DNA from 3 places in the Ferdinandcohnia sp. FSL W7-1320 genome. Region 3 is predicted to be linked to each of the others. Evidence: riboswitches for the same ligand, from Rfam matches in the RefSeq annotation. Region 3 holds a riboswitch; each other region holds the start of a gene.
The links. A riboswitch is a leader RNA that binds a small molecule or an ion and turns the genes downstream of it on or off. The one in region 3 is predicted to bind S-adenosylmethionine.
Positions count from the first base shown of each region.

Region 1: it holds a riboswitch for S-adenosylmethionine, as region 3 does, so the genes downstream of both, NST91_RS21370 (methionine ABC transporter ATP-binding protein) here and NST91_RS21885 (DUF2292 domain-containing protein) in region 3, are expected to answer to the same signal.
Region 2: it holds a riboswitch for S-adenosylmethionine, as region 3 does, so the genes downstream of both, metK (methionine adenosyltransferase) here and NST91_RS21885 (DUF2292 domain-containing protein) in region 3, are expected to answer to the same signal.

Region 1 covers NZ_JBBPAM010000001.1:4,375,481-4,383,024, reverse strand. Annotated here, with positions in the region: gene NST91_RS21390 (ABC transporter permease subunit) at 1-558, shown strand, start outside; gene NST91_RS21385 (ABC transporter permease subunit) at 559-1,572, shown strand; gene NST91_RS21380 (ABC transporter ATP-binding protein) at 1,584-2,348, shown strand; gene NST91_RS21375 (ABC transporter ATP-binding protein) at 2,341-3,039, shown strand; SAM riboswitch class I at 3,225-3,330, shown strand; gene NST91_RS21370 (methionine ABC transporter ATP-binding protein) at 3,415-4,428, shown strand; gene NST91_RS21365 (methionine ABC transporter permease) at 4,418-5,089, shown strand; gene NST91_RS21360 (MetQ/NlpA family ABC transporter substrate-binding protein) at 5,120-5,959, shown strand; gene NST91_RS21355 (iron-containing alcohol dehydrogenase family protein) at 5,984-7,072, shown strand; gene glsA (glutaminase A) at 7,230-7,544, shown strand, end outside.
Region 2 covers NZ_JBBPAM010000001.1:1,403,369-1,410,912, forward strand. Annotated here, with positions in the region: gene NST91_RS07135 (alpha/beta hydrolase family protein) at 55-864, shown strand; gene pckA (phosphoenolpyruvate carboxykinase (ATP)) at 1,008-2,597, opposite strand; SAM riboswitch class I at 2,880-3,041, shown strand; gene metK (methionine adenosyltransferase) at 3,434-4,633, shown strand; gene NST91_RS07150 (gamma carbonic anhydrase) at 4,845-5,369, opposite strand; gene tbcS (tetraprenyl-beta-curcumene synthase) at 5,490-6,554, shown strand; gene mnmM (tRNA 5-(aminomethyl)-2-thiouridylate-methyltransferase MnmM) at 6,747-7,319, opposite strand; gene mnmL (tRNA modification radical SAM protein MnmL/YtqA) at 7,316-7,544, opposite strand, start outside.
Region 3 covers NZ_JBBPAM010000001.1:4,491,138-4,498,681, reverse strand. Annotated here, with positions in the region: gene NST91_RS21900 (SLC13 family permease) at 227-1,675, opposite strand; gene NST91_RS21895 (glycerate kinase family protein) at 1,677-2,858, opposite strand; gene NST91_RS21890 (hemerythrin domain-containing protein) at 3,440-3,949, shown strand; SAM riboswitch class I at 4,390-4,489, shown strand; gene NST91_RS21885 (DUF2292 domain-containing protein) at 4,811-4,984, shown strand; gene ssuE (NADPH-dependent FMN reductase) at 5,164-5,715, shown strand; gene NST91_RS21875 (LLM class flavin-dependent oxidoreductase) at 5,736-7,121, shown strand; gene NST91_RS21870 (alpha/beta fold hydrolase) at 7,264-7,544, shown strand, end outside.

The DNA of each region.
Region 1 (7,544 bases), 120 kb from region 3:
GCGTATATCTTTCATGATCTCTTCTCCATTATTTGGGGGAAAAACATCATGACCGTAACCCCACCAGCTTTCCTAAGCCAATCGGTCGAAGTGATGGGGAATATGATCCCATCATATCGTCTAGCTTTAATTGTAGTTGGAATCATCATCGCCGTAGCCCTTTGGTATACCCAGGAGAAAACAAAATGGGGTGCAGTTATCCGCGCAGGTTTATCTGATAAGGAGATGGTTGGTGGGCTAGGAATCAACATTCACCTCGTCTTTACACTCGTATTTTTCTTTGGAAGCTTCCTAGCAGGAATTGGTGGGGTACTTGGCTCCCCAATCCTAGGGGTAGCCCCTGGAATGGAATTTAATATCCTCATTTTATCCCTTGTTGTTCTCGTTGTAGGAGGACTTGGGTCGGTAAGCGGAACGATTGTTGCGAGCCTTTTAGTGGGTATGGTTGAAACATTTAGTCGTTTCTATGTCCCAGAACTAAGCTTAATCATTACATTTGCATTGATGGCTGCTGTATTAATTATCCGTCCGCAAGGATTGATAGGAAGGAGGGCATAAATGGGTAAACAGTGGATTAAAGGAAGTGTATTATTCTTATTAATGGTTGCTGCTCCATTTTTTGTTTCTCTCTATTACGTAAACATTTTTACGGAAATCTTGATCTTTGGAATATTCGCCATTAGTTTAAATATCCTAGTTGGTCAGACTGGATTGGTTTCCCTAGGGCATGCTGCATTTTTCGGTGCTGGTGCTTATGCAACTGGTCTTGCGGCAAGTCATTTATCTACAAATGTGTTTCTAACGATTGCAATTGGAATGCTGCTTGCCTTTCTATTAGCTATTTTAATAGGTTTTGTATCAACAAAGGCACACGGATTTTACTTTTTGATGCTAACACTTGCTTGTTCCCAGATGGTTTACTCTATCATTTATCAATGGACAGATGTAACGGGTGGATCTAATGGATTATCAGGTATTCCTTCTCCAAGCCTGTTTGGAGATTTTCTCCTATCCAATCAAGTGTTTATCTATTATTTTGTATTAGTCGTATTTGCAATAGTTATGATCGTGATTAACAGACTTCTTCATTCCCCACTTGGGTACGTCTTCATTGGAATAAAAGAAAATGAAGACCGAATGAAGTCGATTGGATATAACACAACCTTCTATAAAAACATTAGCTTTTTGATTGCTGGTACTTTGGGTGGATTGGCTGGAAGTTTATATGTGTTTTTCAATGGCTTCGTAGCCCCAACAGATGTGTACTGGACAGTGTCTGGTTCGGTACTGATCATGGTGCTAGTTGGAGGAGCAGGAACACTTTGGGGACCTGTTATTGGAGCGGCATTCATCGTTGTGTTGGAGACAATTATTAGTTCTTACACAGAAAGCTGGATGATGATTATTGGTACTGCCTTCATCCTATTTACGATCTTTGCTCCTTCCGGAATTGCAGGGCTGTTCTCTAATCTGACAGGGAGAATTTTTAAGACAAGGCCAAAACCTGTAGTGGAAGATTATGTCGAGCAAGCGATTGAACCAATTAAACAGCAATCAAAAATAAATGGATAGGGGGGAAAGTGATGACTACAATTCTTTCCATTCAAAATCTATCAAAGCACTTTGGTGGGTTAAAAGTAATTGAAGATATTACGTTGGATGTGACAGTTGGAGAACGTGTGGGATTAATTGGTCCAAACGGCGCTGGTAAGACAACCTTTTTCAATATGATCGCCGGAGACTTGAACCCGACAGGTGGAACAATTGCCTATTATGACCGAGATATTACAAAGGTACCAAACTATAAAAGGACAGAAAGTGGAATAGTGCGAACGTTCCAGAAGAACAATCTAATGTTTGGATTAACGGTGAAAGAGAATGTTCTCCTTGTTTTACAGAAAATGAGGAAAGAGCATACGCATTGGTGGAAGAAGGTAAGTCCCAAAAATTATCAAGCATTGCATAAAGAAACGGATGCCCTTTTACAGGAATGGAATCTTGATCAGTATAGCGATACAAAGGTACAAGAGCTATCTTATGGTGTGCAGAGACAAATTGAAATTGTCATGGCGATTGCTGGAAAGCCAAAGATTCTACTGTTAGACGAACCAACAGCAGGAATGTCACAGGTTGAAACCGACCAGATTATTGCTCTAATTAATAAGTTACCAAGAGAAGTAACGATTTGTATGATTGAGCATGATATTGATGTGTTGTTCGGTAATATGGACCGAGTGATTGTCCTACATACAGGAAAACTAATTGCAGATGGTACACCAGAAGCGGTTCGCGAAAATGAAGAGGTTAAGGAAATTTACCTAGGGCGGGAGGAGGCTGCACATGCTTAAGTTGAAAGATGTTAATAGCTTCTATGGCTCAAGTCACATCCTTCATGGAGTGAACCTTGAAGTGAAAGAAGGCCAAGTTGTTACCCTTTTGGGAAGAAATGGTATGGGTAAGACAACAACCATGCATTCAATTATTGGCTTTGTAAATAAAGTACAAGGTGAAATCCTGTTTGAAGGTAAAAATATTGCCTCTCTTCAAAGTCATCAAATTGCTAGAAAAGGGATTGGGATTGTTCCCCAAGGGAGAAGAATATTTCCGAACCTATCCGTAACAGAAAATTTAACCGTTTTCGCTGATTTGAAAAAAGGAGATTGGAATCTAGAGAAGATTTTTCACTATTTTCCACGCTTAAAGGAACGTGAAAAATCTCATGCTGGCACCTTAAGTGGAGGGGAACAATCGATGTTATCTATCGGAAGAGCATTGATGAGAAATCCAAAAATCTTATTGCTTGATGAACCTACCGAAGGATTGTCACCCTTAATGGTCAGTGAAGTGATGGATGTCCTTTTAAAATTAAAAGAATCCGGAATGTCGATGCTGCTAGTAGAACAAAATATCTCAACTGCCTTGAGAATAGCAGATGATGTTTATATTTTAAGTAAAGGAAAAGTAGTTTACCACGACAATCCCGAAGAACTAAAAAACAATATGGATATCGCGTATCAACATCTCGCGTTAAGCAGCTAACAATAGCCCTTCCCATTCCCGGGAATGGGCTATTTACTATCCGATAATAATATTTTTTAAAATTTAGATTCGTTGCTACAATAAGAATGGAAACGTTTAACACTGTTTTGATAGTGTAATGTTGTTATTGACATAATACTAACTGGCTAGTAATATCTAACTATAATAAATTTCATAAATAATCAAACTTATCCAGAGCGACCGAGGGACTAGGCCCTAAGACGTCCGGCAACCCCCATTTTGGGAAGGTGCCAATTCCTGCAGAATGATTTTCATTCTGAAAGATAAGTCGAGATAAATTTTTATTTCGATACCTCTTTCAGATGAAAGAGGTATTTTTGCATTAAAAAACTGGTAAATGAATGAGGTATTTAAATGATTGAAATTCGCAATCTTTCAAAGATATATAAAACAAAAAAAGTGACCGTCACAGGTGTTGATAATGTTACTCTTCAAATAGAAGCCGGCGAAATCTTTGGCATCGTTGGCTATTCAGGCGCAGGAAAAAGCTCCCTGCTGCGCTGTATCAACTTGCTTGAACGACCAAGCTCTGGAAACATCTTGGTAGATGGGGTAGATCTTACCTCTCTAAAAGCTAGTGACCTGCGCATCGCTCGTTTGAAAATCGGAATGATTTTTCAACACTTCTATTTAATAAGTCAAAAAACAGTATTCGAAAATATTGCGTTTTCCTTAAAAGCTGCCAATCTACCAAAGGAACAAATCAAAAAACGTGTCGAGGATTTACTCGAAATGGTAGGTCTATTAGATAAAAAGGATGTCTATCCTTCGCAGCTAAGTGGTGGTCAAAAACAAAGAGTTGGGATTGCAAGAGCGCTCGCAAACGATCCTAAAGTGTTGCTTTGTGATGAAGCGACCTCCGCGCTTGACCCAACAACAACTAAATCAATCTTAAAGCTATTAAAAAAGATTAACAAAGAACTTGGCATAACAATTGTCCTAATTACGCATGAAATGGATGTTGTGAAGGAAATTTGTAACCGTATGGCGATTATGCAAGATGGAAGGGTAATCGAAGAAGGTTCTGTTTATGATGTATTTGCAAACCCGAACACTGAACTAACAAAGGAATTTATTGAAAGTGTTGTTTCCTTTGAGATTCCTGAAATCATTCTTGATTCATGTAAAGGCCCAATCGTGAAGGTTACCTTTAAAGGAAAAATTGCCGGTGAGGGTGTTATATCAGATATGCTTCAGACTTTCAATGTAAAAGGAAATTTCCTTCATGGTTCCATTGAATACATTCAAGAATCAGCACTAGGTATTTTTATCATGGAGTTGAGGGGAAATAAAGAAGAAATCAAATCAGCACTGAACTATATTGAGGAACGTGCTGCACAAGTGGAGGTGTTACGTGATGGAAATTGATTTAAATCATCTCATGGAGCTTCTCCCTGATATCAATACAGCGTTTTTCCAAACTATTTATATGATTGCTATTTCATTACTTATTGCAGTTGTAATCGGACTTCCAGTTGGAATTCTTCTATATGTAACTGACAAAGGATTATTTTTAGAAAACAAAGTAGTTCAAAGCATCTTAGGGTTTGTCGTGAACTTAATTCGTTCAATTCCATTTATTATCTTGCTTGTTGCATTGATTCCAATCACGAATTTCATCGTAGGCACAACGATTGGGCCGACTGCAGCATCTGTTTCACTTTCAGTTGCTGCGATTCCATTCTTCGCTAGAATTGTGGAAACAGCTTTAAGGGAAATTGACCGAGGTGTAATCGAAGCTGCGATTGCAGCGGGAGCAACTCCATGGATGATTATAAAAGATGTGTTGCTCCTTGAAGCGCGATCTGGAATTATATCTGGTGTTACCTTAACACTTATTAGCTTAATTGGATTTTCAGCCATGGCAGGTACTGTTGGTGGTGGAGGAATCGGAGACTTAGCAATCCGATTTGGTTACTACCGGTACGACAATACCATCATGTTTGCGACAGTCCTAATCTTAATCATTTTAGTTCAAGTCATACAACTCCTTGGTGACTACATTGCAAAGGTAGTAGATAAAAGATAAATAACATAAAAACAGAAAGAAGGAAAAAAAATGAAAAAGTGGTTAACAGGAATTATCTTACTCTTAGTAGCATTCGTTATTACAGCTTGTGGAAGTAGCGCAAGCAATGATGGTGAAAGTAAAGACTCAGCTGTAGAATCAAAAGATATAAAAATTGGCGCAACAGCAGGACCATACAGTGATATGGCTAAAAAAGCTCTTAAGCCAGGACTTGAAGAACTTGGATACACAGTAGAAATTGTTGAATTCAGTGATTATATCCAACCAAACAAAGCATTAGACAATGGTGATATTCAAGCAAATCTATTTCAACACACAATTTATCTTGAAAACTTTGAAAAAGAAAACAACATGGATTTAACTGCATTAATTAATGTTCCGACAGCACCAATGGGAATTTATTCAAATGTTTATAAATCAATCGATGAAGTAAAAGAGGGTTCAACTGTAACACTTCCAAATGACCCAACAAATGCAGCACGTGCATTAAACACATTACGTGATGCGGGGCTTATTACAATCGCAAAGGATGCAGACCCATTAACAGTTTCAGAAAAAGATATTGACGAAAATAAAAAGAATTTAAAATTCCAACCAATTGAAGCTGGTCAATTACCACGTTCTGTTGAAAGTGCTGATCTAGCTGCAGTCCCAGGTAACTTTGCATTAGCTGCAAAAATGAATTTATTAGATGCACTTACACTTGAAGATATGTCTGATTCATACCGAAATGTAGTTGCAATTAGTGCAAAAAATAATGATTCACAGTTTGCGAAAGATTTAAAAGCAGTAGTAGAATCTGAGGATTTCGAAAAAGTGATTGATGAGGAATTCAAAGGCTTTGGTAAGCCAGCATGGATGGAAAACTAAGCAAATAAGTAGGGAGTGGTGAGAGTGGATGTCATTTCGGTTTATGGGGCCCCTAGTGAGTATGTTGTATCTGAAGGTATATTAGACAAACTTGAAGTAAAGCTTGCTGAGCGCTCCTATGAAAAAGTTTTATTCGTTCATGGGAAAAAGTCTTGGAAAGCAGCAAAGGAATATATACCAAAGTTTCGTGAGATTCAATCGGAACAATATTCATATAATGGAGAGTGTTCAATCACTGAAATTGAATCCCTTTCATCATTTATTAAAAAACAATCGTTCGATGCTGTGATTGCAGTTGGTGGCGGAAAGGTTCTTGATTTAGTCAAGGCTTCAAGCCATCTTTCCCAAAAACCTTACGTGCTAATCCCAACGTTAGCTTCAAATTGCGCACCGTGGACGCCGATAAGTGTGATTTATAATGAAAGTGGGACATTCATTCGCTACGATATTTATCCGAATAATGCGAGCTTGGTCTTGATTGAGCCAAGGATTTTATTGAAGGCACCGCTAGAAATGTTCATCGCTGGAATTGGTGACACACTCGCAAAATGGTATGAAGCAGATGTTCAAATGGCTAAGATTGAAAACAAGCCGGTACCATTGTTGGTCTCGCATTATGCCGCTAAGCAATGTAAGGATCTTTTAGTGAAACATGCCGAAGCCGCGATTGAAGCCGCAAAAAGTGGGGTGCTTAATGACGATTTTATAAAGGTATTTGAAACAATCATTACACTTGGTGGTATGGTTGGTGGCTTTGGGGACCATTACGGCAGAATTGCCGGAGCTCATTCTATACATAATGGGTTGACGGTTTTGGAAGAGACTCATTCCGCTCTACATGGAGAGAAAGTTGCCTATGGGATTTTGATTCAGCTTGTTTTAGAGAATAAGCTGGACGAGATAAAAGAACTACTACCGTTTTATAAGAAACTCGGATTGCCAAAGTCTATTGAGGATCTTGGAGTAACTGATGTTTCGGTGGAACGTATTAACCAAGTAGCCGAGAAATCTACAATCCCAGGAGAGTCTATCCATTTGATGCCAATCGGATCAATCAAAGCAAAGGACGTAAGCAATGCGATTATGACGCTTGAGAAATATACAAGAGCATAACATATAGAGGATGAGACGATGACGTCTTGTCTTTTTTTTGTGAAGAACACGAACCCTTTGGCAATCGTGGTTAATTGAGAAAAGGCTAAGTTAGCAAATTCTCCTGCTTATAACATAGTAAAAACTCATTTGGTAAAGACTACTAGTGGTGATGAAAATGCCTTGTAAATCGAATGATGAATTAAAGGAATTAGTGAAAGAAGCTCGCCAAATAACAAAGAATGGGCGTGTAGCAGATTATATACCCGCACTTGGGAAAGCAAACCCGAATGACCTGTCTATTGCAATCAACTTTCCTGATGGACGTTGCTTTTCCGCAGGAGATATTGAAAAAAAAATCTCGTTACAAAGTATCTCCAAAGTCGTATCTCTTGCTCTCGTTTTGATGGATAGGGGCAAACAGTATGTTTTTGAGCGTGTCGGAATGGAGCCGACTGGTGACCCGTTTAACTCGATTGCAAAGCTAGAAACA
Region 2 (7,544 bases), 3.1 Mb from region 3:
TTAGAACATTTAAAGTAAAGGTTGTACAATCATGTTGTAGAGAGGATGGATAATATGGTGGAAGGCACTATTATTGAAAAACAGAGATACCCGTCTCCCAATCCGGCAATCAATCTTTATTTAATTACATATTGGAGTAAAGGACTAAAAGTGAAAGGTTATCTGGCTGAACCAAAGGAAGAAGGTGTATATGACGGTTTTTTATATCTACGTGGTGGAATAAAAAATGTAGGGATGGTCAGAATCGGTCGCATCATCCAATTTGCTTCAGAAGGTTTTGTAGTGATGGCACCTTTTTATCGTGGAAATCAGGGTGGTGATGGTAATGAAGATTTCGCCGGTCATGATAGATATGATGCATTTTCTGCTTTTAAAGTGCTTGAGGAACATGAAAAAGTGAACCCGACCCGGATTCATGTCTTTGGATTTTCACGCGGAGGAGTAATGGCCCTTCTTACGGCCATTCAGCATCCCGGGATCTGTTCACTCGTTACATGGGGTGGTGTGAGTGATTTAAGTCTAACGTATGTGGAACGAAACGATTTACGGCGAATGCTAAAGCGGGTAATTGGAGGAACACCTACAAAATATCCAGAGCGTTATAAATGGAGAACACCATTATACGAACTTGAAATGCTGGAGGCTCCAGTTCTTATTATTCATGGTGAAAAAGATAAAAATGTTTCTATTAACCATGCATATCGACTAGAAAAAAGAATAAAGGAACTCGGAAAAGAGGTAGAAAGTTGGTATTTTCCACTATACACTCATTATTTTCCGCCACATGTAAATCGAGAAACAGTAAGACGATTGACGGAGTGGATGAAAACGAGGGAGCCCCATACAAAAAAGCTCGAGGACTAATTTCCTCGAGCTTCCTTTATTTCCAGCTCCAACGCTATTACGTTCGAGGTCACAAGCCAATCCGTCAAAAGGGTAAGGAAGCACCTTCTAGCAAGATCGTCTTTTACTTGAAAGGGCTGATCAAGACGATAACGTATTTGATATTAAATGCGTGGTCCGCCCAATAATTCGATTTCTTTAGCAACATTAGAGAACTTCTTGAAGTTTTCTTTGAATTTCACAGCTAATTCTTTTGCTTTTACATAGTATTGACTTTGGTCCGCCCATGTTTTTGATGGTTGAAGTACATCATCAGGAACCCCAGGAATATGAATTGGAATTTCCAGACCAAAAATATCATTCTTCACAGTTTCAGCATTATTTAATTCGCCTTCTAAAGCAGCTTGAACCATTGCGCGAGTATATGATAGTTTCATTCTGCTTCCAACGCCATATTCTCCTCCAGTCCAACCTGTATTCACTAGGAATACTTGAACATTGTGTTCATCGATCTTTCTACCTAACATTTCTGCATATTCTGTTGCAGGAAGTGGTAGGAATGGTGATCCAAAGCAAGTTGAGAATGTTGCTTGTGGAGCAGTAACACCACGTTCTGTTCCTGCTAGTTTACTTGTATATCCACTTAAGAAATGGTACATGGCTTGTTCCTTAGTTAGTTTACTGATAGGAGGTAAAACACCAAAAGCATCCGCAGTTAAAAATACGATTGTATTCGGATGACCTGCAATACTAGGAACAATAATATTATCTATATTATCGATTTGGTATGCAGCTCTTGTATTTTCAGTTAATGAATTATCATCATAATCAGCTATTCTGGATTCTTCATTTACAACCACATTTTCTAACACAGAGCCAAAGCGAATCGCATCGAAAATTTGTGGTTCCTTCTCGCGAGAAAGGTTGATGCATTTAGCATAGCAACCGCCTTCAATATTAAACACGCCAGAGCTAGACCAACCGTGTTCATCATCGCCAATAAGACGACGTTTTGGATCTGCTGAAAGAGTAGTTTTTCCTGTTCCAGATAGACCAAAGAATAGTGCAACGTCACCTTCAGGGCCTACGTTTGAAGAACAATGCATGGAAAGAATATTTTTTTCAGGCAATACATAGTTCATCACAGAGAAGATTGATTTTTTAATTTCTCCAGCATATTCAGTTCCTCCGATTAACACTGTTCGTTTTTCAAAGGAAATAATAATGAATGTTTCAGAGCGAGTACCATCTACCTCAGGATCAGCTTTAAAATTTGGTGCACAAATAACTGTGAATTCAGGTTGATGTGTATTTAGATCCTCTTCTGTTGGTCGAACAAACATTTGTTGAGAGAAAAGGTTATGCCAAGCATATTCATTGATTACTTGGATTGGCATGCGTACTTTTTTGTCTGCACCTGCATATCCATTGAATACGAAAATCTCATCTTTTTCTGTTAAGTATGAAAGTACTTTTGTATAAAGTTTTTCATATACTTCTTCAGAAATTGGTTTGTTTACCTTACCCCAATCAATTCTATCTTTAGTAGATGCTTCTTCTACGATGTATTTGTCTTCAGGTGATCTTCCGGTGTACTTCCCAGTTGTCGCACGTATAGCCCCAGTCGAAGTAAGGATTCCCTCTTGTCTAGATAGTACTTTTTCAACTAAAATAGGAACAGATAGGTTATGAAGTGCGTTTTTTCCATTCACTAATTCTAATAGCTGCTCATTTGTAACTTCAACTGAATTCATGTTAAACCATCCTTTATTAATTTTTAAATTTCCATAAATTATCTCAAATTTACAATTAGTATAACACATTAATAAAAATAGTCTATACTATTTAACGTATTTTACGTAACATATCATTAAAAAGTGCGCGCAGATTCTAAAATAGTCCTTTATAATCGATAATTCTTTTATAGTTTGTCAATATTGAGGAAATAGTGTGACACACTTCGACTTTGTTTTTTTTCGGAATTCTGTTGACACCTTAAGGACTACTGCGATATCATATGTCATTGAACGGATACTCTCTTATCCCGAGCTGGCGGAGGGACAGGCCCAATGAAACCCGGCAACCATCACTTTTCTTACATATCAAATGGTTTTTAGTGAAACCTATTAGTAGGTCTCCACATTCGAAAAAGTGATAAGGTGCTAACCTGAGCAAGGTATGTCCTTGATCGATAAGAGTGAAAGGCTGGATAAACGATAAACCTTTCCTCGAAATAGTAGGAAAGGTTTTTTATTCTTTATTGGTTTTATTGATGTTACTTAACGCGTGATATGTGTTTAAATTATTCTCGGAGTTCGATTCCAACAGAATAATGTTAAAGCCTCCGGCGGATGCCTCGATTTTTTAGCGGAAATTTTTCGCTTCCTGTGGCAACCGTCTGTATGACCCACATCGTGTCGGCCTAAAGATCGGGCGCAAAAACGCCAAGGCACATTTGATCGTAGATAACTGTTCATTTAATATAGGATAGAAAATCGTGAAGGTAACAATACTAAGGGAATGAGTACCGTATCAATGAATGTCAGAACTCGAACTATTCGATTCTGAATCCGAAAAGGAGGAAGCGTTTGTGACAAATAGACGCCGTTTATTTACTTCAGAATCTGTTACAGAAGGACATCCAGATAAAATCTGTGACCAGATTTCAGATTCTATTTTAGATGCGATTTTAGCAAGTGATGCAAATGCACGCGTAGCGTGTGAAACTTCTGTCACAACAGGTCTTGTACTTGTTGCGGGAGAAATTACAACTTCTACATATGTAGATATCCCAAAGATTGTCCGTGAAACGATTAAAGAGATTGGCTATACACGAGCAAAATACGGATTTGACTATGAAACTTGTGCAGTTTTAACATCCATTGATGAGCAATCTCCAGATATTGCAATGGGGGTTGACCAAGCGTTAGAAGCACGTGAAGGTCAAATGACTGATGAGCAAATTGAAGCAATTGGTGCTGGAGACCAAGGATTAATGTTTGGTTATGCTTGTAACGAAACAAAAGAATTAATGCCTCTACCAATTTCATTAGCTCACAAGTTATCACGCAGACTAACAAAGGTACGTAAAGATGAGATTCTTCCATATTTACGTCCAGATGGAAAAACTCAAGTTACTGTTGAATACGATGAGAACAACAATCCAGTTCGTATCGATACGATTGTTATTTCAACCCAGCACCATCCTGAAATTTCATTAGAGCAAATTCAACGTAATTTAAAAGAACATGTAATTAACCCTGTCGTTCCTAGTGAACTAATTGATGAGAATACTAAATATTTCATTAATCCTACTGGCCGTTTTGTAATTGGTGGTCCTCAAGGGGATGCTGGCTTAACTGGCCGTAAAATTATTGTTGATACGTACGGTGGTTATGCACGCCATGGCGGTGGCGCTTTCTCGGGTAAGGATCCAACTAAGGTTGACCGTTCAGCTGCATATGCTGCTCGTTATGTTGCGAAAAACATCGTAGCAGCTGGTTTAGCGGATAAATGTGAAGTTCAGCTTGCGTATGCAATCGGTGTTGCACAACCAGTTTCTATCTCTGTAGACACATTTGGAACCGGAACTGTGTCAGAGGATGTACTTGTAGAATTGGTTCGTGATAATTTTGATTTACGTCCTGCTGGAATTATCAAGATGCTTGATCTACGTCGTCCAATTTATAAGCAAACCGCTGCATATGGTCACTTTGGTAGAAATGATCTTGATTTACCATGGGAGCGTACTGACAAAGCAGAAGCGCTTAAAACACAAGCTGCAAAATAAGAAAGAAAAAAGCTCGCCTTAATGGTGAGCTTTTAACTTTATTCAGCTGAAATGCTATGAGTGGTTGGATGAAAGCAAATAGATTATCCAATTTAGTATCAAACTTGACTGAATAAAGTTAAAGCCTCCGGCGGATGCCATAGATTTTCAAGGGCAATTTTTTGAGCAAGCTCAAAAAAATCTGGGCGTAAATACGCCAAGGCGTATTTGATTAACCGCGTTTTTCTTTTTGTAATTCCTTATAATGCTGCCCTTTTTCCACATATTCACGGCGAATTCTGGCCATATCTTTTTTATCTTCATCATTTAATTCACGAATAACTTTAGCTGGTCTTCCGAATGCAAGAGTGTTTGGTGGAATCTTTTTGCCTTGTGGAACTAGGCTTCCGGCACCTATAAAAGCCCCTTCACCAACCTCTGCCCCATCAAGAATAATGGACCCCATTCCGATTAGCGCATTTTTACGGATAATAGAGCTATGTAGGATCACCTGATGACCAATTGTGACATCATCTTCAATAACTAAAGGATTATTTGGGCTTTGATGCAAGGTTGAGTTATCCTGAATGCTCACTCTTTTTCCGATAATGGTCGGTGCCACATCCCCCCGTATGACAGTATTAAACCAAATGTTTGTTTCCTCACCAATTTTTACGTCACCAGTAACTGTCGCATATTCCGCAATATATACAGAGTCGGCAATTTCAGGATATTTCCCTTTGTATGGATAAATCATAATAGTTACATCCTTTCGTTTGATATTCGATAAATAATCATTTATGGTAAGTGTATCAACTTTTACAATTATCGTAAATCGTACATATATTCAATGTTCCTAAATATTGAGGTGATATCGATGGTACCAACAAAACCGATTAGTTTAATGAAGAAAGTGTATCGTGAGGTATTTCCGATTGTACATCGTGAATTATCAATTTGGAAAAAGAAAGCGGAGGCTATTCCAAATGAGGAACTTCGGAGACAGGCATTAGCGAGTATTCAAACTAAAACGTTTCACTGTGAAGGTGGAGCAATTCTCGCCTTATTATCAGAAGGACAAATGGAGGAATGCATTCGATTTATCGTTGCGTATCAAACGATTAGTGACTATCTAGATAATCTTTGTGATCGAAGCACCTCGCTTGATCCGTTAGATTTTAGCTCGTTACATGATTCTATGCCAGATGCCTTACGACCAGGATGTCCAACAAAAAACTATTATCAATTTCGAGAAGAACAGGATGATGGGGGTTACTTGGAGAGCCTAGTAACAACCTGTCAGGATGTTCTTCACAACCTTCATCATTATGATAAGATTGCTGATTATTTACAGGAGTTGGCAAGTTATTATTGTGCTTTACAAGTTCATAAACATGTAAAGGTAGAAGAGCGAGTTCCAAGACTTGAGAATTGGTTTAAAGATCACCAAAAGGATTTGCCAAACATGGAATGGTATGAATTCTCAGCCTGTTCAGGGTCTACACTAGGGATTTTTTGTTTAGTTGCTTACGCTTTTCATGAAGAATTCAACGAGGAGATGGCCAACAAAGTTCGGAATGGGTATTTTCCATATATCCAAGGCTTGCACATCCTTCTTGATTATTTCATTGATCAAGAAGAGGACCGTAAAGGTGGAGACTTAAATTTCTGTTTTTATTATCCACATGAAAATGAATTGGTAGATCGCCTTAAGCACTTTATCACCGAAGCAGATAAACATACAGCCGGGTTACCAAATGAAAAATTTCACCGAATGATTAATAGGGGTTTATTAGGTCTATATCTATCAGATGAAAAGGTAAGGTCACAACGAAGTGTATTAAAAATTGCGAAGAAAATTATTAGACTCGGTGGGAAGACTTCTTTTTTCTTTTATGTAAATGGACGAGCCTACCGTAGATTTCAACATGTGTTTGAATAAGAAAAAGATAGAGCGACGGGGCTCTATCTTTTTTCATAAGTGAAGTTATGGATGAATTCTTCCAAGACTGTTATGAAAACGCTTGTCAGACAAGGCGCTCCGCTGAGCGAAGACGCGAATAGAAGTAGCCCTCATGAGCGGACGAGGGAGGCAAGCAACGAAGTATGCGAGCGTTTTTCAACAGTCTGGGCTCTATCTTTTTTCAATTGCGATAATAAAAGGTGGATTGTTCATTTGATTCATAAATCGGTACATTAATACATGAGCGCTGGTTTGGTCCAGCGTTGAACAATATTCTAACAGCTGATCTCGTTCGACTGCACCCTCTTCATGACCATGGTACACAACAAGTACTATAATACCTTCAGGCTTCATGACAGTAAGTAATTGCTCAATTGCCTCAATTGTAGAATCAGCCTTTGTAACAATTTCCTTATTTCCTCCAGGCAAATATCCCAAATTAAAGACTGCCCCTGCGATTTTGCTGCGGGCATCAGTGGGAATCATCGCTAAAAGTTGACTATGGCTCTCGTGAAACAAACGAACGCGATCAAACAGGTCTTGCTCTTTTAAACGAGTGGTTGTGTTTTCAATAGCTTCTTTTTGAATATCAAAGCCAAAAACTTGTCCATTTTCACCAACCAAAGAAGCAAGCATTGCTGTGTCGTGACCATTTCCGATTGTAGCGTCAACTGCATAATCTCCTTCTCTAACTGCAAGTTTAAGTAATTTACGGGCAAATGGAAGTATACGATCTAATTTCATACGTTTTCTGCTACCTTCTTATATAATTTTCCTTGATAGCTGTCACGACGTTTCAATTCGGCATCTATTGTATTTAATACCTCCCATTTATTCACACTCCACATTGGCCCAACCATTAAATCAATGGGACCATCCCCGGTAATACGATGAACAATCATTTCTGGTGGTAAAACTTCGAGTTGGTCACAAACTAATTGTACATAATCATCAAAAGAGAGAAATTCC
Region 3 (7,544 bases):
GTATATAACTATAATAGATGTATTGTTAAAAGTCAATATTGTTTGTGCGGAGTTTTCTAATTTTGAGTTAAATGTGGAGGGGCGATGAAGATTATTGTATTTTGGAGGAAACAATATTCGCTCAGCCCATTGCAAGATTTTCTGGGACACGGGGACAGGTCCCGTGTCCCACCATTTTTTTACAGACACTATGAATGAAAAAAGGGACAGTCAACCCCTGTCCCAACTACAATTGTAGTCCAGTCCATTGCCAGTAGGAGAAATAGAATGTCATCATGACAAGGATATAGACTGGCATTAATATTGCACTAATTTTTAATAGGTTTTTAGCGTCATATGAATTTCCTTCATCTTCATAAAAGAGAAGTAATGCTTTTGAACTGACGGGAAATGTCACACAGTAGTTCATCCCTATTAAACTTAAAAACACAACCGCTGAAGGGTTTACTCCAATTGTTTCACTAAATAATAATAATCCCGGGATAAACACGATGGCCCGTGTGGTATGTGAAGTAATATATAAATGGCTTGAAACTGTTGCGACTAAAATGACCAAAACAATTAACCACTCTGGAGCAACTGTAAACAAATGCAGAAAGCTCAGCATTTCCTTTTCCAGCCATTTCACGACACTTGTTTCAACCAACATCTTTCCTAGGGCAGCGGCTGCTGCAACAAATAAAATCAAATTCCACGATACTGACTTCATTCCTTGTTTCCAGTTAATGATTCCATAATTGGGCGTCATCACTAAGGTGGCACCTACCATCGTAATAAAAGCAATATCATAGCCATGTACACTTTCTGTCATCCATCCGATTATTAAAAAAATCATCAAGATCAAGGTCTTTTTTTCCGTTCTATTCATCTGTTTCTTCAATAAAGATGTTTCAACAGATTGAGTGTTTTTTAACACTCTTAATTCATCCCTTGGCCATAGGAGCCATTTCACAGTAAAGAACGAAAGGATTGTCATAACCAAAGCAAAGGGAAGCCCCCATAGGAACCATTGGATAAAGGAAATGGATTGATGAACGGTGGTTTCAAGTAATCCAATTCCGATTAAATGAGATCCAGCTCCAATTAGGGTGGCGGACGTGCTCATTAATATAATGATGGGAGCTAACAATGCAAACACACTTTGTTCTTTTTTCGTATATTCTTGGTTTAGCTGATTGATAATTGGCATAGATAATGCTGCCCGACCGGAAGTAGACGGTATAAAAAATGCGGATGCGAACAAAATGGAACTCACCCCAGCTAGAACTTTTCCTTTATCTTTCGATTTGCTCAACAGCATCAGGGTGACTCGATCTGCTAATCCAGATTCTTTGACTGCTTCACCTATAATAAAAGATCCGATCATTAACCATACTACTTTTTCAGAGAGTGATTCATATAATAAATTCGGTTCTCCGGCATTCATGAGAATGGTGAACACGATCAGTGAAATAGCAACAAAGCCAGCTGGGATTTTTGTAGTAACCCATAATGTCATTGCAGATAAAAAAGTAAATAAAGCAATCTTTGAGCGATAATCCAAACCATCGATAAAGACAATACCTGCCAAGAAGAGAACATGTAAAACAACGAGAGCAAACGGCTTTGAAATGGGCAGGACCGCAGATTTTAATGGTTGACTCTTTTCAATTTGTTTCTCCAATCCCGTAATCATGTTAAATAGACACTTTCTTTAACAGGTTTTTGTTTGCCATTCCCCAACCAATTGCGATTTTTCGTAATGCAGACTCCGTACTTTCCTCTATCCATTTCGGTGCTTTTTTCATGGCCAACTCCAAGGAAACAGGTCTTTTAATAATACTGCTATAAGCGTCTATACCTGCGTCATAGTTAAGTTTCGCTCCTTTTCCGATAGTTCCTGTAATAGCAATAACAGGTATATCATTTTTTTTCGCAATCCGCGCAACTTCGGCCGGGATTTTTCCGTTAGGAGTTTGAAAATCTAAACTCCCCTCAGCAGTAAAAACGATATCAGCATTTGAAATTGCTTCCTCAATATTAATAAAATTCATAATGATATCGAATCGTGGATGTAATGTTGCATTTGTAAATGCGAGTAATCCCGCACCCAAACCTCCAGATGCACCGCTACCTGGTAGTGAGCGAACATTCAATCCTGTTGCATCTTCAATGACAGTTGCATAATTTTCTAGCGCTGTTGATAAGACCTCAACCTGCTCTGAAGTAGCGCCTTTTTGGGGACCAAATATTCGTGCTACTCCTTTTTCTCCGCATAATACGTTCTTCCAGTTGCATGCTACATCGATGGTGACATACTTTAATCGACTATCTATATTCGTGGTTCTGAGTGAGTCGACTTCCAATAAATCCTCGCCTCCCATGATATGGACGAGTTGTTGCTCCTTATTTAAAAACTGAACCCCCAACGCCTGTGCCATCCCTGCACCTCCATCAGAAGTACCTGAATCTCCACAGCCAATTAAGATATGATCGACACCGAAATCAAGTGCAGCCATTATTAATTCTCCAACTCCATAGGTCGTAGTTCTTAACGGATTTCGTTGATTACGAGGCACTAGCTTCAACCCAGCTACGGCTGCCATTTCAATCACAGCGATACGTCTACCACTCTCTTCATAAAAGCCAAAATAACTACTGATTTTCTTCCCGACTGGTCCAGTTACCTTTTTATAAATTAAATCTCCACCTTTAATGCTAATAATAGTCTTTACAAATCCTTCCCCACCATCAACCATGGGGATTACTACAGGATCAATTGACGTATCAAAGCGCCTCACACCCCGTTCCATTGCCAAAGCAACTTCCTCTGCATCTAAACATTCCTTAAAACCCGAAGGCACAATAACAATCTTCATCTCAAAATCCTCCTATAAAACGTTGTTACCTAGTAATCTACAGTACAAAAATTAAAAGAGAATGAGAGAATTATGAGAAATCATTGAGCGACACAAATTTCGCGCCATACCAGGGACACAGGGACAGGTCCCGCGTCCCACTGTTTAAACCAGGTAATAGAAACATATGTTATTCCAAACGCGATTCAAGAACTACAAAGCAACTGAGAAAAAAGAAAGAAATAGTAATTCTTTGCTGAAGCTCATAATTGGCCTTCCGAGTGCTTGGAAGGTTTTTTATATGGCTGAATCTATGGATGGTTATGTACGATATATTGAGATATTTGTCCTAAATCCTTTAAACTCCGTCCGTTAAATCGCAAGTTTACTCCTATATCTACAAAACTTAGTCCTATATCGTAGAGACAACCTTTTCCGTTAGTTGATTGCCTACTTGGTTTATTATATCTATCATCATCAAGCATCATATAGGACATTGTTTGTGAGGGGATTCGACCTAGTGATTCCTATCACTAAAATTTTTGAGCAATTATCGTATGCTATAGGAAGGTGACATATGACTGGTGAAGGGGTGAAGTTGAATGTTGATAGAGGATCAAAATGTGAAGCTACTTAGTCCTCCGCTGCAAAAATTAAAGGATGAGCACGAGTCATTGAGGGCAATGATGAATCGTTTCTATGAGATCACGGAAGAAATAGAATACGAATCTGGTCCCAGAGTGCTTGAACTGTTTTCAGAATTATACAAGCAGATTTCATCATTTAATATTGAGCTTAATGCACATTCAAAACGTGAGGATGAAGGACTGTTCCCAATGATGGACCGTCGTCTTGGTGATAAAGACCAAACCATCGGTACAATGGAATATGAGCATCGTAAAGCGGAAAAGCATTTACGAGATTTCCTTGATGAGGCTGCTCTAGTGGGAAAGGATATGGATGAATATGATGCACAAACTATTACAGTTTACGCAGTCCAAGCGTACGCAACCTTAACACAGCACTTCGCGAAGGAAGAAAATATGCTTTTTCCATTGGCTGAGAGAATATTGTCCACTGAAGAAAAAGCTGAGCTCGAACGATTACTGTGAAATTAATAAAATATCATAAACGGCGACCGCGAATTATATAATGATTCGAGGTCTTTTTTTGTGGGTTTACACCAAATGGTATAATGCAGGTTTTTCCTGTGATTTCCAAAAGTCATGCAATAAGCAGCATTTATATTATGGATATTACCAGTTCTATCCAAAAATCATAAGAAAAAAAGCGTTTATGATATTTGTTTTTCAAAAAGTACCCAAAAGTCATATCAAAAGGAGCAATTTTAAATCAACTTTTTCCAAGTATATACAAAAGTCCTAGCATAAACATTTTTTAAAGGTGTATAAACAGCCTAATCCTTAGAAGAACGATAAACACTATGACAAAATAACTAAAATTTCTACCTTTTAAAAATTTTCACTGAAATCGATTGACAGAAACAAAAATTCCGTGTAATTTATATATCAACAACTAAATTACCATTTTATTCTTATCCAGAGAGGTGGAGGGACTGGCCCATCGAAGCCTCGGCAACAGACAATTGTACTGTGCCAATTCCAGCAAGCGTAAAGCTTGAAAGATAAGAAGAGCGTATGAAAATAATCACGTATGCCCTCTTCTTATTAGAAGAGGGCTTTTTTATTTTTATCAGTAAAAGTCATACTTCTACTGATAAAAATAAAGCCTCCGGCGGATGCCACGATTTTTCAAAGGAAGTTTTCGAGCAGTAAGATCAAAGACTAAGAACGCCACGTCTTGTGGCAACGTTTTTATGACCCACTTCCTTTGGGCCTAAAATCTGGCGCAAATACGCCAAGGCGCATTTGATTTTTTAGCCGCAGAACTGATTGCCATACTGGTCAACCAATGGCAATGAATCATATACATCTTGAACAAGGGGGAGTTGTATGGCGCAGCTTGATGAATCAAAGGTAAAGCATATTTTATCTACCTTGGAGAAATTGGATTTTGGATCTATTGTGATCACGGTTCACAATGGGGAAATTACCCAAATCGATGCAACAGAAAAGAAGCGTTTTTCCTTGCAAAAATCCACATCAACCCAAACTAAAACTAAGTAAATAACGTGCCGATTAGACGACTAAAGGCATCTTTATTTTCAAAGCGTCCAAAAAAGACGCTTTAGATAAAGATGCCTTTTTTATTCGTTTTTTTCTTGGAAAAGAGGGGATTCTTTACAAATAATCCGAAGTTAAACTCATTTAAATAAAAAAAAGACACAAGCGAAAGGATGATTAAAATGGGTGAAATCGTAATTTTATCAGGAAGTCCGTCTGAGAGTTCTAGAACGGATTTAGTCCTACAGTATGTTGGAAAAAAGCTGAAACAAGAGGGTTTCTCGGTCACATATGTATCTGTTAGAGATATTCCATTTGAGGACATTTTTAATCTGAGGTTTGATAGTCCTGCACTTAAGGATCTGACTTTACTCCTTCAAGGTGCTGAGGGAGTGATTGTAGGATCGCCCGTATACAAGGCAGCCTACACTGGGATTTTGAAGGCAGTACTAGATTTGCTTCCCCAAGATGTGCTGTCGCAGAAAACAGTATTACCAATCATGACAGGTGGAAGCCCAGCCCACTTACTTGCGATTGAGTTCAGCCTCAAACCATTATTGGCTGCATTAAAGGGGCAAAGCCAACAAGGAGTGTACTTCCAAGATTGCCAAATCGATAAAACACAAGTAGTCAACCCAATAACGGACGAGAATGTGTTAGTGAGATTGAAAAAAGAGCTTTATTACTTTATTGAAACAGTAAATAAGAAAAAAGACTTTGCCTTGAAAAATTAATGGAAGAGGAGTTAATGAAAATGACGAAGAAAAGAATTTATTTAAATGCGTTTGATATGAATTGTGTGGGACATCAATCCCCAGGTCTATGGACACATCCAGAGGATCAATCCCATCGTTATAAAGACAGCGAGTATTGGATTGAACTCGCGAAGCTTTTAGAAAAGGGTAGATTCGATGCTATATTTCTAGCAGATGTACTAGGGCCATACGATGTGTATCAAGGTTCAAGAGATGCTGCAATCCGCCAAGGTACACAAACACCTGTCAATGATCCATCCCTTGTTGTACCGTTAATGTCAGCGGTGACGAAACATTTAGGATTTGGGGTTACTGCATCTGTTACTCATGAGCATCCATATACATTTGCTCGCAGGATGTCGACGCTCGATCATATTACAAAAGGGCGTGTAGGCTGGAATATTGTAACTTCATATTTAAAAAGTGCCGCTGTGAATATGGGCTTGGAAGATCAGATTAAACACGATGAGCGCTATGATATTGCCGATGAATACTTAGAAGTCTGCTATAAATTATGGGAAGGAAGTTGGGAGGATGATGCAGTTTTACTAGACAAACAGAATCGAATTTTTGCAGATCCAAGTAAGGTTCACGATATCAATCATGAAGGTAAGTATTATAAGGTTCCAGGTGCTCACCTTTGCGAACCTTCTCCACAACGAACACCAGTCCTTTACCAAGCCGGAACTTCTAGTAAGGGGCGGGCTTTTGCTGGTAAACATGCGGAATTAATTTTTATTGGGGCACCGACTAAAAATGCAGCTAAGCATTCCGTCAAGAAACTACGTGAAGAAGCAATCAAGGCTGGCAGAGCACCAGATGAAATAAAAATACTTGCTTGTATTACTCCAATCGTTGGTCAAACAGCAGAAGAAGCACAAGATAAATACAATGAGTATCAAAAACACGTAAGCTATGAAGGGGCATTAGCACTTCTAGGTGGCTGGACTGGAATCGACTTTTCAGAGTATAGTCCAGATGAAAATTTAAAGTATGTGAAAAATGATGCGATTCAATCGACCGTTGAGAACTTTACAAAAATCGATTCTGATAAAAAATGGACGATTGATGAGATAAAGAAATACACCGGAATTGGCGGCCTTGGTCCTGTGACTGTTGGAAGCCCCGAACAGGTAGCTGATGATTTAGAGAGCTGGGTGGAGGAGACCGGAGTCGATGGATTTAACATTGCTTACGCGATTACACCTGGAACATTTAAAGATTTTATAGAGCTAGTTGTACCAGTATTACAGGAAAGAGGTCTTGTACGGAAAGAATACGAAGGTGACACATTAAGAGAAAGCCTGTTTGGACGTGGGAGCCAGTTGCCTGCTCATCATCCAGGAAAGCAATACTCAAAAAAGGCAGTACTAGCAGTAAATTAAGCTGTAAAAAATAGTAACAGTTAAGTCTTCGAAAATATTCGAAGGCTTTTCTATTTGGTATTTTTTGATTAACAATATAAAAGGAATTTAGATCAGAAACAATGAATATAGTGTTTAAAAGCTTAATATAGGGGGAGTTATGATGGGTTTTAATGAAGGGAAATATATTGAAGTCAATCCAGGAGTCGAATTGTTTGTACAAGATGTAGGAGAAGGGGAAGCTATTGTTTTCATTCCAGGTTTTACTTTTACGACAGAGGTTTTTAATAAGCAAGTTGAGTATTTTTCAAAAACCAACCGAGTAATTGTGATTGATCCAAGGAGCCACGGAAGATCAACTATAACTCCTCATGGAAATGATTATGTCACACACGGATCTGATTTAGCGACGGTTTTGCAAGCTTTGGATGTGAAAAATGCAAC